DNA from 2 places in the Pseudomonas sp. LBUM1676 genome. Region 1 is predicted to be linked to the other one. Evidence: predicted binding sites of a transcription regulator. Region 1 holds the regulator's gene; the other holds the start of a gene.

What was found. Region 1 encodes sigma-54, which starts transcription at its own class of promoters, with help from an activator protein. Its sites were predicted from a motif close to ANTGGCATNNANNTTGCTNT; they were not measured.
Positions count from the first base shown of each region.
Region 2: a site for sigma-54 is predicted at 2,124-2,143, ahead of glnK (P-II family nitrogen regulator). Genes of this name have one in related genera too.

Region 1 covers NZ_CP166777.1:876,017-881,532, reverse strand. The annotation lists gene lptC (LPS export ABC transporter periplasmic protein LptC) at 1-32, shown strand, start outside; gene lptA (lipopolysaccharide transport periplasmic protein LptA) at 19-567, shown strand; gene lptB (LPS export ABC transporter ATP-binding protein) at 567-1,292, shown strand; gene ACA041_RS03945 (RNA polymerase factor sigma-54) at 1,477-2,970, shown strand; gene hpf (ribosome hibernation-promoting factor, HPF/YfiA family) at 3,045-3,353, shown strand; gene ptsN (PTS IIA-like nitrogen regulatory protein PtsN) at 3,366-3,830, shown strand; gene rapZ (RNase adapter RapZ) at 3,833-4,690, shown strand; gene ACA041_RS03925 (HPr family phosphocarrier protein) at 4,706-4,981, shown strand; gene ACA041_RS03920 (ZIP family metal transporter) at 4,993-5,516, opposite strand, start outside.
Region 2 covers NZ_CP166777.1:6,693,449-6,698,964, reverse strand. The annotation lists gene ACA041_RS31045 (hypothetical protein) at 65-226, opposite strand; gene ACA041_RS31040 (HigA family addiction module antitoxin) at 420-683, shown strand; gene ACA041_RS31035 (BRO-N domain-containing protein) at 689-1,210, opposite strand; gene ACA041_RS31030 (accessory factor UbiK family protein) at 1,670-1,930, opposite strand; gene glnK (P-II family nitrogen regulator) at 2,347-2,685, shown strand; gene ACA041_RS31020 (ammonium transporter) at 2,721-4,058, shown strand; gene ACA041_RS31015 (secondary thiamine-phosphate synthase enzyme YjbQ) at 4,272-4,697, shown strand; gene sutA (dormancy-specific transcriptional regulator SutA) at 4,800-5,123, shown strand; gene ACA041_RS31005 (HAD family hydrolase) at 5,324-5,516, opposite strand, start outside.

The DNA.
Region 1 (5,516 bases):
CGAACGTAAGAGGACAGTATGAGGCTCGTTAAAACCCTCCCTATTTTGCTCAGTCTGGGCGCAGCACTGGGAAGCGTGAGCGCCTGGGCTCTGCCGGACGATAGAAATCAGCCTATCCGCATTCAGGCCGACGACGCCCAACTGGACGACAAGCAAGGTATCGCCACCTACAAGGGTGATGTGATCATCACCCAAGGCTCGATGAAGGTCACCGGCAACACCGTGACCATCACCCGCACCGCCGATGGCGACATAGACGTGGTGACCTCGATCGGCAACCTGGCCTACTTCGAGCAGATGCAGACGGCCGGCGATTCCAAGCCGGTTCAGGGTTACGGCGTCACGATCCAGTACCACGCCTCGCAAGACCGCGTCGTGCTGATCGACCGCGCCAAAGTCATCGACAAGGATGGCAACGTCACCCAAGGCGAGAAAATCGTCTACGACACGGTCAAGAAACTGGCTAACGCCGGCCGCGCCACAGGCACCAAAGTCACCGAACAACGTCCGCGCGTCGACATGGTGATCCAGCCGAAGAAGAAATCCGACGAGCAAAAGGCCCCGTAATGGCAACTCTGAAAGCTCAGCATCTGGCCAAGAGCTACAAGAGCCGTCAGGTCGTGCGCGACGTCAGCCTGTCCATCGACAGCGGTCAGATCGTCGGCTTGCTTGGCCCTAACGGCGCCGGCAAAACCACCTGTTTCTACATGATTGTCGGGCTGGTGCAGGCCGATCAGGGTCGTGTACTGATCGACGACCTGGATGTCAGCCACCAGCCGATGCACGGTCGCGCGAAGGCTGGTATCGGCTATTTGCCGCAAGAAGCGTCGATCTTCCGCAAACTCTCGGTGGCCGATAACATCATGGCGATTCTCGAGACCCGCAAGGAACTCGACAAGGCCGGCCGCCGCAAAGAGCTGGAAAGCCTGCTGCAGGAATTCCACATCCACCACATCCGCGACAACCTCGGTATGAGCCTGTCCGGTGGTGAACGCCGCCGGGTGGAAATCGCCCGCGCACTGGCGACCAACCCGAAATTCATCCTCCTCGACGAACCTTTCGCCGGCGTGGACCCGATTTCGGTGGGTGACATCAAACAGATCATCCATCACCTCAAGGCCAAGGGCATCGGTGTGTTGATCACCGACCACAACGTCCGCGAAACCCTGGATATCTGCGAAACCGCGTACATCGTCAACGATGGCCAACTGATCGCCGAAGGCGATTCTGCCACCATCCTGGCCAACGAACTGGTCAAGGAAGTGTATCTGGGCCATGAGTTCCGCCTGTAAGCGCTGAGGTGTCCAGCTTGTCGCTCAAGCGCTTGTCTCGATAAAAAATCAACACTTTTTTATTGTTACAGCGCTCTAGGCAAACGCTAAAGTTTCGGGCATATAATTTGCTTATGTTTGGCGCTTCGGCGCCCTGTAGTGGATGGCGCATGTGCGCCGGCGAATAAGGTGTTAAGCCCCTGCCATGAAACCATCGCTAGTCCTGAGAATGGGCCAGCAGCTGACGATGACACCGCAGCTGCAACAGGCCATCCGCCTGCTCCAATTGTCGACCCTGGACCTGCAACAGGAAATCCAGGAGGCCCTGGAGTCCAATCCGATGCTCGAACGCCAGGAAGAAGGCGACGACTTCGATAATGCCGACCCCTTGGCCGACAAAGCCGAACAGCAACCCAACGCCGACGTTTCGGAACCCTCTTACCAGGAAACCGCCCCGACGGTGGATAACCTCGAGGAAGGCGACTGGAACGAGCGCATTCCCAACGAACTGCCCGTCGATACCGCGTGGGAAGACGTTTACCAGACCAGCGCCAGCAGCCTGCCGAGCAACGATGACGACGAGTGGGATTTCACCACCCGTACATCGGCCGGTGAAAGCCTGCAAAGCCATCTGCTTTGGCAACTGAACCTGGCGCCGATGTCCGACACCGATCGCCTGATCGCCGTGACCCTGATCGATTGCATCAACAATCAGGGCTACCTGGACGAAACCCTCGAGGAAATTCTCGAAGCCTTCGACCCGGAACTGGACATCGAACTCGACGAAATAGAAGCCGTCCTGCATCGCATCCAGCAATTCGAACCGGCCGGCATCGCCGCCCGCAACCTGGGCGAATGCCTGCTCCTGCAATTGCGCCAGTTGCCCGCCAAGACCCCTTGGCTGGCCGAGGCCAAGCGCCTGGTCACCGACTACATCGATCTGCTCGGCAGCCGCGACTACAGCCAGCTGATGCGTCGCATGAAGCTCAAGGAAGATGAGCTGCGCCAGGTGATCGAACTGGTCCAGAGCCTCAACCCGCGTCCTGGCTCGCAGATCGAGTCCAGTGAAGCCGAGTACGTCGTCCCCGATGTCATCGTGCGCAAGGACAACGAGCGCTGGCTGGTGGAGCTCAATCAGGAATCGGTGCCACGGCTGCGGGTCAATGCCCAATACGCCGGCTTCGTGCGCCGTGCCGACACCAGTGCCGACAACACCTTCATGCGCAATCAGTTGCAAGAGGCCCGCTGGTTCATCAAGAGCCTGCAAAGCCGCAACGAAACCCTGATGAAAGTGGCCACCCAGATCGTCGAGCATCAGCGCGGCTTCCTGGAGTACGGCGACGAAGCCATGAAACCGCTGGTGCTGCATGACATCGCTGAAGCGGTGGGTATGCACGAATCGACGATTTCACGAGTGACCACACAGAAATTCATGCATACCCCTCGGGGCATCTATGAGTTGAAATACTTTTTTTCCAGCCACGTCAGCACCTCCGAAGGCGGCGAATGCTCGTCAACGGCGATCCGCGCGATCATCAAAAAACTGGTTGCGGCGGAAAATCAGAAAAAGCCGTTGAGTGACAGCAAGATCGCTGGTTTACTGGAGGCACAAGGCATTCAGGTGGCTCGCCGCACCGTCGCCAAATACCGCGAATCCCTCGGGATCGCGCCTTCGAGCGAACGCAAGCGGTTGATGTAGAGCCACGCCACAGCGTTCCAGTGGTAGATCATCGGGTCTACCGCTTTATGCACTGGCAACGAAGGAGAAGCTGTATGCAAGTCAACATCAGTGGACACCAACTGGAAGTGACCGAACCTCTGCGCACCTACATCGGCGAAAAACTCGACCGATTGGAGAGGCACTTCGACAAGATAACCAACGTGCAAGTCACGATGAACGTCGAAAAGCTGCTGCAGAAAATCGAAGCCACGCTGCATATCCCCGGCGGAGAAGTGGTCGCCAACGCTGAGCATACTGACATGTATGCCGCGATCGACCTGCTGACCGACAAGCTGGATCGCCAACTCAAAAAGCATAAGGAAAAGACCCAGAGCCTCCTCCAGGGCGCAACCGGTCGTTAACACTCCCAACTCATGATCCGACTTGAAACCATCCTGACCCCCGGCCGTTCCCTCGTGAACGTGCCGGGCGGCAGTAAAAAGAAAGCCCTCGAACAAATTGCCAACCTGATCCACCGCGAAGTACCGGATCTGGAGATGCAAGACGTCTTTGAGGCTCTGATTGCCCGTGAAAAACTCGGCTCGACCGGTTTTGGCAACGGCATCGCCATCCCTCACTGTCGCCTCAAGGGCTGCACTACGCCCGTCAGTGCCTTGATGCACTTGGACGCCCCCATCGATTTCGACGCCATCGACGGTGCCCCGGTTGACCTGCTGTTCGTTCTGCTGGTCCCGCAAGCCGCTACCGATGCGCACCTGGAGCTGTTGCGCCAGATCGCCAGCATGCTCGACCGCAAGGAAGTGCGTGAAAAACTGCGCAGCGCCCCGAGCAATGAAGCCTTGTATCAGGTTGTCCTGGACGAGCAAAACGGTCAGTAATCATGCGCTTGATCATCGTCAGTGGCCGCTCAGGCTCAGGTAAAAGTACCGCGCTCGATGTTCTCGAGGACAACGGCTTCTACTGCATCGACAACCTGCCTGCCGGGCTCCTGCCGGAACTCGCCGAGCGCGCGCTGATCCACACCGAGCTGGCCCAGCCGCTGGTTGCCGTGTCCATCGACGCGCGCAACTTGCCGAGTCACCTGTCGCGTTTCCCCGAGCTGTTGGAGGAAGTTCGCAGTCGGCACATCCAGTGCGATGTGCTGTATCTGGACGCCGACGAAGAAACCTTGCTCAAACGTTTCTCGGAAACCCGCCGGCGCCATCCGCTGAGCAATGCCAATCGTTCGCTGGCGGAAGCGATCAGCGACGAGAGCATGCTGCTCGGGCCAATTGCCGACCTCGCCGATCTCAAGGTCAACACCACCAACCTGAACCTGTATCAGCTGCGCGATACCATCAAGTTGCGCCTGCTGAACCAGCCGGAGCCCGGTACCGCGTTTTTGGTGGAGTCCTTCGGATTCAAGCGGGGCATGCCGGTGGACGCCGATCTGGTGTTCGACGTACGCTGCCTGCCGAACCCTTACTGGAAGCCGGAGTTGCGCGAGCAATCCGGTCTCGATAAACCGGTTGCCGATTACCTGGCGTCACAACCGGACGTCGAGGAAATGTTCCAAGACATTAGCACTTACCTGCTCAAGTGGCTGCCCCGCTTTGCGGCCAGCAATCGCGCTTATGTCACTATCGCCATTGGCTGCACCGGCGGACATCACCGCTCCGTCTACCTGACCGAACGTCTGGGTCAGGTCCTGCAAAAAACCCTGAAGAACGTCCAGGTCCGCCACCGCGACCTCAGCTAAAGGATTCACATCGCGATGCCTGCTCTGGAAATCGAAATCATCAACAAGCTGGGCCTGCACGCTCGCGCTTCTGCAAAATTTGTCGGGGTTGCCGGTCAATTCAAGGATTGCTCGATCAGGGTGGGACGTACGCCGGAATCAACGGTCGACGGCAAAAGCATCATGGCCATGATGATGCTGGCTGCGGGCAAGGGCACCAAAATTCATTTGAGCACGCAAGGCGAGCAGGAACAGGAAGCGCTGGATGCGCTGGTGACGTTGATCAACAACTACTTTGACGAAGGCGAATAAAAAGCCTCATTTCAAGCCAGCGCGGTATCCATCACCATCATCAAACAAAACCCGACCAGCAACCCGAGACTGGCCAGCTTGTCATGACCATGGCGACGCGACTCGGGAATGACTTCATGCGTGACCACCAACAGCATGGCCCCAGCCGCCAGTGCCAACCCCAAAGGCAACAGCAGCTCGGCCAGACTGACCAGCCAGGCGCACAACAGCGCGAAGACCGGCTCGACCAACCCTGACGCCGCGCCGATCAGGAATGCCTTGATCCGCGACATCCCTGCCCCGACCAACACCAACGCAATCACCAATCCTTCCGGCACATCCTGCAAGGCAATGCCCATGGCCAGGCTGTCGGCATCCGGCATGCCGCCTCCGGCCGAGACGCCCACCGCCATGCCTTCGGGAATGTTATGGGCAATGATGGCAAACACAAACAGCCAGATCCGTGGCGGAATGACTGGTCGTTCCAGCGTTCCGACGAGCATTTCCGGCGAAGCGCCGGACACCTTTCGATCCACCAGAAACAGCCCGAATGCGC
Region 2 (5,516 bases), 1.0 Mb from region 1:
CAATGATGAGGCGCAAAAAATAGCCACTCAGACGGTTTCTTTCATGAAAGGGAATTCAGTTCCGTCAACCGGCCAGTAAACCCCTTGGCTCAAATTCTTTGCCGTGCGCGGCGGCGACTTCAAAAAAGCGGCGTTGATTGGCCGATATATTTCCGGCCAGCCGAAGTGCTTCGGCGTGAAACGCTGCAATTTGTAGCAGTTTTGCCTTTCGTTTTTTTTGGCTCATACGCACCTCGTGCTAGATCTGACCACAGAAGGTAACGGAGAGAGACGGGATTTCGAAATCAGGTGAGAGCGACAGTTTTTGTAGGACTGTTCCGAAATGTATGAAGGCCAATGCCTGAATAGCGGGGGCGCTCTTGTGTGCTCGAGGGGGCTGCTTATGATCACAGCAGATCAAGCCACCCGGAGAAGGGAATATGAACACTAATGGAATGCGCTCGATTCATCCCGGAGAAATCCTTGAGCAGGAGTTTCTTGAGCCATTGGGCGCCACGGTGGCTGATCTTGCTTGCCAGTTTCCTGATTTCGAGATTGAACTGACAAAACTTGTAGCGCAGAGCACAGGAGTCAGTCCGGACCTTGCCAGGAAGCTGGCCACTCACTTCAATACCACGCCCGATTTTTGGTTGAATCTGCAATCGACCTACGAAGTGCGCAGTGACGATATCGAGCGTGGTTAGGTTGTCTATAACGACTGGAATACTCGCGACGCTTTTTTCCACCACGGCACATTGACCGCGTGTTGTGCCGGTTCTTCATTCGGCAGCAGATGCGGCACATCCTGCAGCCGAATCCACGGCTGGTTATTCCAGTGCAGCAAACTCAGCGACATCTCGGGCCAGTTCAGACGGCTCAGGAGCGGGCGTTCGGTTGAGGTGGGTTGTTCTGCGTCTCTTAGGGCTGGCACCACATCGTGGGTCAACCATTCGCGTAAGGCTCGGTATTCCGGGCAGTAGTGGTAGACCAATAATGCGTAAACGCCGGATTCGCTGATCAGCAGCGTGTTTTTGATGCTGCCGTGGCTGAGTATTTTTGCGGTTTGGCGTTGGTCGGGGTCGAGTTTTCGGAGGGTGCGTTCGTCGAGGAAGAGGCGCAGCAGTCGGCCGAGGTCGCGGGCGCTGAACCAGGGTTGGTTTTGCAGGAGAAGGGCGTGGAGGTGGAGTTTGTGGCGGGTGAAGATGTGGGGGACTAGGTAGTTTTCGTCCATCGTGCAGTTCTCGGATTCGAATGAAGAAAACTGCCTCTGATCGTCGCCAAACGAAAAGGGTGGCAGCTATGCGCGGGTTGGCGAACCGGTGAACCCCGAAAAACCGGCAGACCCGAAGGTCTCCCACGCAAAGCCGCCATAATTCGAGATGGGAATAATTCCCTGATTCGAACGTGGTCACGGTGCGTCGGGGCTTTCCAGGTCGCCAAACCCAGTGCTGAACATTCAGCATTGGGTGAGCTTAGGAACCTGGGCTTTGCGGCGCAATCGGACGGCGGTGGTGATGTTTGTAGGACGTTGCTGAGATGTGTGCGGGACTCAAAAGATCGTCCGAACGCGGCCCGAGCCCTCGGCAGCTCCTACAGGGGTGGTCGAGCCAGTGTGGGGTGGCTTGGAAGACCGAGGCGACCCTATTCGCGAGCAGCCTCGCTCCCACAGGGGGCCGCGTTGTCATTTGGGTTATTCGGTTGGTGGGTTGAGCTTCGCTTCCAGCTCGGCGACTTTCGCCTCGAGGCTTTCCAGCCGTGCCCGGGTTCGTGCCAGCACGACCATCTGGCTGTCGAATTCTTCACGGCTCACCAGATCCAGCTTGCTGAAGCCGCTCTGCAACAAAGCCTTGAACTGGCTTTCGATTTCGCTTTTCGGCAGTGGGTTGTCGCCGCTGAAGAGGCGGGAGGCGGTGCCGCTCAGGGCGTCGAGGAAGTCTTTGGGCGCGAGCATGGGAAATGGTCCTGGAAACAATGGCGAGCAGTGTATCACGCAGTGTCTATAGTCAATCCCGACCGCAGGGATGCACGCTTTTCGCGCATGCGCACAGACGGCGGCGCACTGTTGTTGTGCGTAATCCCCGGGCCATTCTGGCGCAGGGGCCGCTGGTTGCGATCAAGTCGTTGAATTCAGTGGTTTTAGTGGAGATGGCAAGCTTTCTGCTTAGTCGGTAGTGACCCATGCACTGATGCAGTCGCTGTGACGAATGCAGTGCGCCAAGCGGAACGGGGAAGTTTCGTGCGGAGTGGTTAGCTGGCGTCGGACGGGCAGGTAAGGCCGACGATGCGTTACAAAGCCAGGCACTGCGCTTAGACTTGAGTCGGGTTTGTTTTCCTGGGGCAAGTCCACCAATTCGGGAGAGAGTTTTCATGAAGCTAGTCACTGCCATCATCAAGCCGTTCAAACTGGACGACGTGCGCGAGTCGCTGTCCGAGATCGGCGTGCAGGGCATTACCGTTACTGAAGTCAAAGGCTTCGGTCGGCAGAAGGGTCACACCGAGCTGTATCGCGGCGCGGAGTACGTGGTCGATTTTCTGCCCAAGGTGAAAATCGATGTCGCTATTGACGACAAGGATCTGGATCGGGTTATCGAGGCGATAACCAAGGCGGCCAACACCGGCAAGATCGGTGACGGCAAGATCTTCGTGGTCAATCTGGAACAGGCGATTCGCATCCGTACCGGCGAAACCGATACCGACGCAATCTAAGCCGCCACAAACCCAACGCCCCAGGAGAAAACAATATGACTCTGCGTAAATTCGCAGGGCTAGGAGCCCTGTTGTCCCTCGTAATGCCCGGCCTGGTCATGGCGGCAGACGAAGTGGCGGCCCCAGTCCTCAATTCGGGTGACACTGCCTGGATGCTGACCTCGACAGCCCTCGTGCTGTTCATGACTATTCCCGGCCTTGCGCTCTTCTACGGCGGCATGGTTCGCTCCAAAAACATTCTTTCCGTGATGATGCAGTGCTTCGCCATTACCGGTCTGATCAGCATTCTGTGGGTCATTTATGGCTACAGCATCGCGTTCGACACCACCGGCATGGAGCAGGGCGTCGTCAACTTCAACTCGTTCTTCGGCGGCATGGGCAAGGCGTTCCTTGCCGGTGTCACGCCATCGAGCCTGACGGGTCCCGCGGCGCTGTTTCCTGAGGCGGTGTTCATCACCTTCCAGATGACCTTCGCCATCATCACCCCGGCGCTGATCGTCGGTGCCTTCGCCGAGCGGATGAAGTTCTCCGCCATGCTGATCTTCATGGGCATCTGGTTCACCCTGGTGTATGCACCGATCGCGCACATGGTCTGGTCCGGCAACGGCGGCCTGATGTGGGACTGGGGCGTGCTCGACTTCGCCGGCGGCACCGTGGTGCACATCAACGCCGGTGTGGCCGGTCTGGTCTGCTGCCTGGTACTGGGCAAGCGCAAAGGCTTCCCGACCACCCCGATGGCTCCGCACAACCTCGGCTACACGCTGATGGGCGCTGCAATGCTGTGGGTCGGCTGGTTCGGTTTCAACGCCGGTTCCGCCGCGGCGGCCAACGGTACTGCCGGTATGGCGATGCTGGTGACCCAGATCGCAACCGCCGCCGCTGCCCTGGGCTGGATGTTCGCCGAGTGGGTCACCCACGGCAAACCAAGCGCACTGGGTATCGCTTCGGGTGTTGTGGCCGGTCTGGTCGCCATCACTCCGGCCGCTGGCACCGTGGGCCCGATGGGCGCGCTGGTGATCGGTCTGGCCGCGGGCGTGGTGTGCTTCTTCTGCGCCACCACCCTGAAACGCAAACTGGGCTATGACGACTCCCTGGACGCCTTCGGCGTGCACGGTATCGGCGGTATCCTCGGCGCGATCCTGACCGGCGTCTTCGCCGCCCCGGCTCTGGGTGGTTTCGGCGCGGTCACCGATATCGGTGCACAGGTATGGATCCAGCTCAAAGGCGTGGGCTTCACGGTGATCTACACCGCGATCGTCACCTACATCATTCTCAAGGTGCTGGACGTGGTCATGGGTCTGCGTATCACCGAAGAAGAAGAGGCTGTCGGCATCGACCTGGCACTTCACAACGAGCGCGGCTACAACTTGTAAGAACGCGCATGAAAATTTGCCCGGCTTGCCGGGCATTTTTTTGTCTGGAGTTTGTCAGTGAAGGAACAGCTGAAAGGTTTTTTCGCACACGTTCAGTGGCATTTACCCGAGGTGTTTTTGTGCGGCCAATGGCTTACATGATTGAAGGAATATTAGGGCCTTTGTTTTTTCCCAGAGCGCGCTAGAATGCGCCCCGAACGTGCGGAGAACTGTATGTGGCAACAGACTCTGATTACCCTGCGGGCGAGGCCCCGGGGCTTTCATCTGGTAACGGACGAGTTACTCGCCGGTCTGCCTGAAATCAAGGCATGTCGGGTCGGTCTGTTGCATTTGTGGCTGCAGCATACCTCGGCGTCGTTGACCATCAACGAGAACGCCGATCCGGCGGTACGTCGCGACTTCGAACGATTTTTCAATCGTCTGATCCCACAAGGAACAGACGGCTATGAGCATAACGACGAAGGCCTGGACGACCTCCCGGCGCACTTCAAGGCCAGTGTGCTTGGCTGTCAGCTCAGTTTGCCGATCAAGGCGGGCCGACTGGCGCTGGGGACCTGGCAGGGCGTTTATCTGGGCGAGCACCGTGATCATGGCGGTGCCCGTAAAGTCCTCGCCACCGTGCATGGTGAAGAGGCATAAGCCGTTGGTCATCAACGGCGGTTGAATTTTTTCCGGCAGCCGTCGACAGACGGCGAAGCTGGGCTATAACTAATCTGCTTTTCGCAAGTCATGAGGTAGAACATGAGCGACGATGATCTGGAAAACGACGACCTCGAAGTAGGCGACGACGACGAAACCGAAGAAGGTCTGGAAGCAGCGACGGACGACGTCGTTGAAGACGACGGCGGTGAAGCGCCCGTTCCGACCGCCAAAGGCAAGGCCAAGGCAGCGGTATCGGTCGATGAGCTGCCGAGCGTCGAAGCCAAGAACAAGGAACGCGACGCCCTGGCCAAGGCCATGGAAGAGTTTCTTGCGCGCGGTGGCAAGGTGCAGGAAGTGGAGGCCAATGTGGTCGCCGATCCTCCCAAGAAGCCTGACAACAAGTATGGCAGCCGGCCTATCTGAGCCTTTGCCTTGCTTGCTGGAAAAGCCCGCCGTCGCTGCGGGCTTTTTCATGGGTCAGACAAAAATCCGGAGCCTTGCGGTGATCCCTTGTGGGAGCGAGCCTGCTCGCGAAGAGGCCGTCACATTCAAAATTGATGTCGGCTGACCCACCGCGTTCGCGAGCAGGCTCGCTCCCACAGGGGTTAAGTGTGAATTCAAGGTCAGTGTTGGGCGTTCCAGCGGGCCAGCAATTCCGGCAGCTCGGTCAGGCTGTTAATCTCCGCATCCGGCGCCTTCTCGGCCTCCCACACCTTGCCCGCCGGGTTGAACCAGATCGCCCGCAACCCTGCCTGCTGGGCGCCCGCAATGTCATCACCCGGATGATCGCCGATATGCACTGCTGTCTCAGCGGTA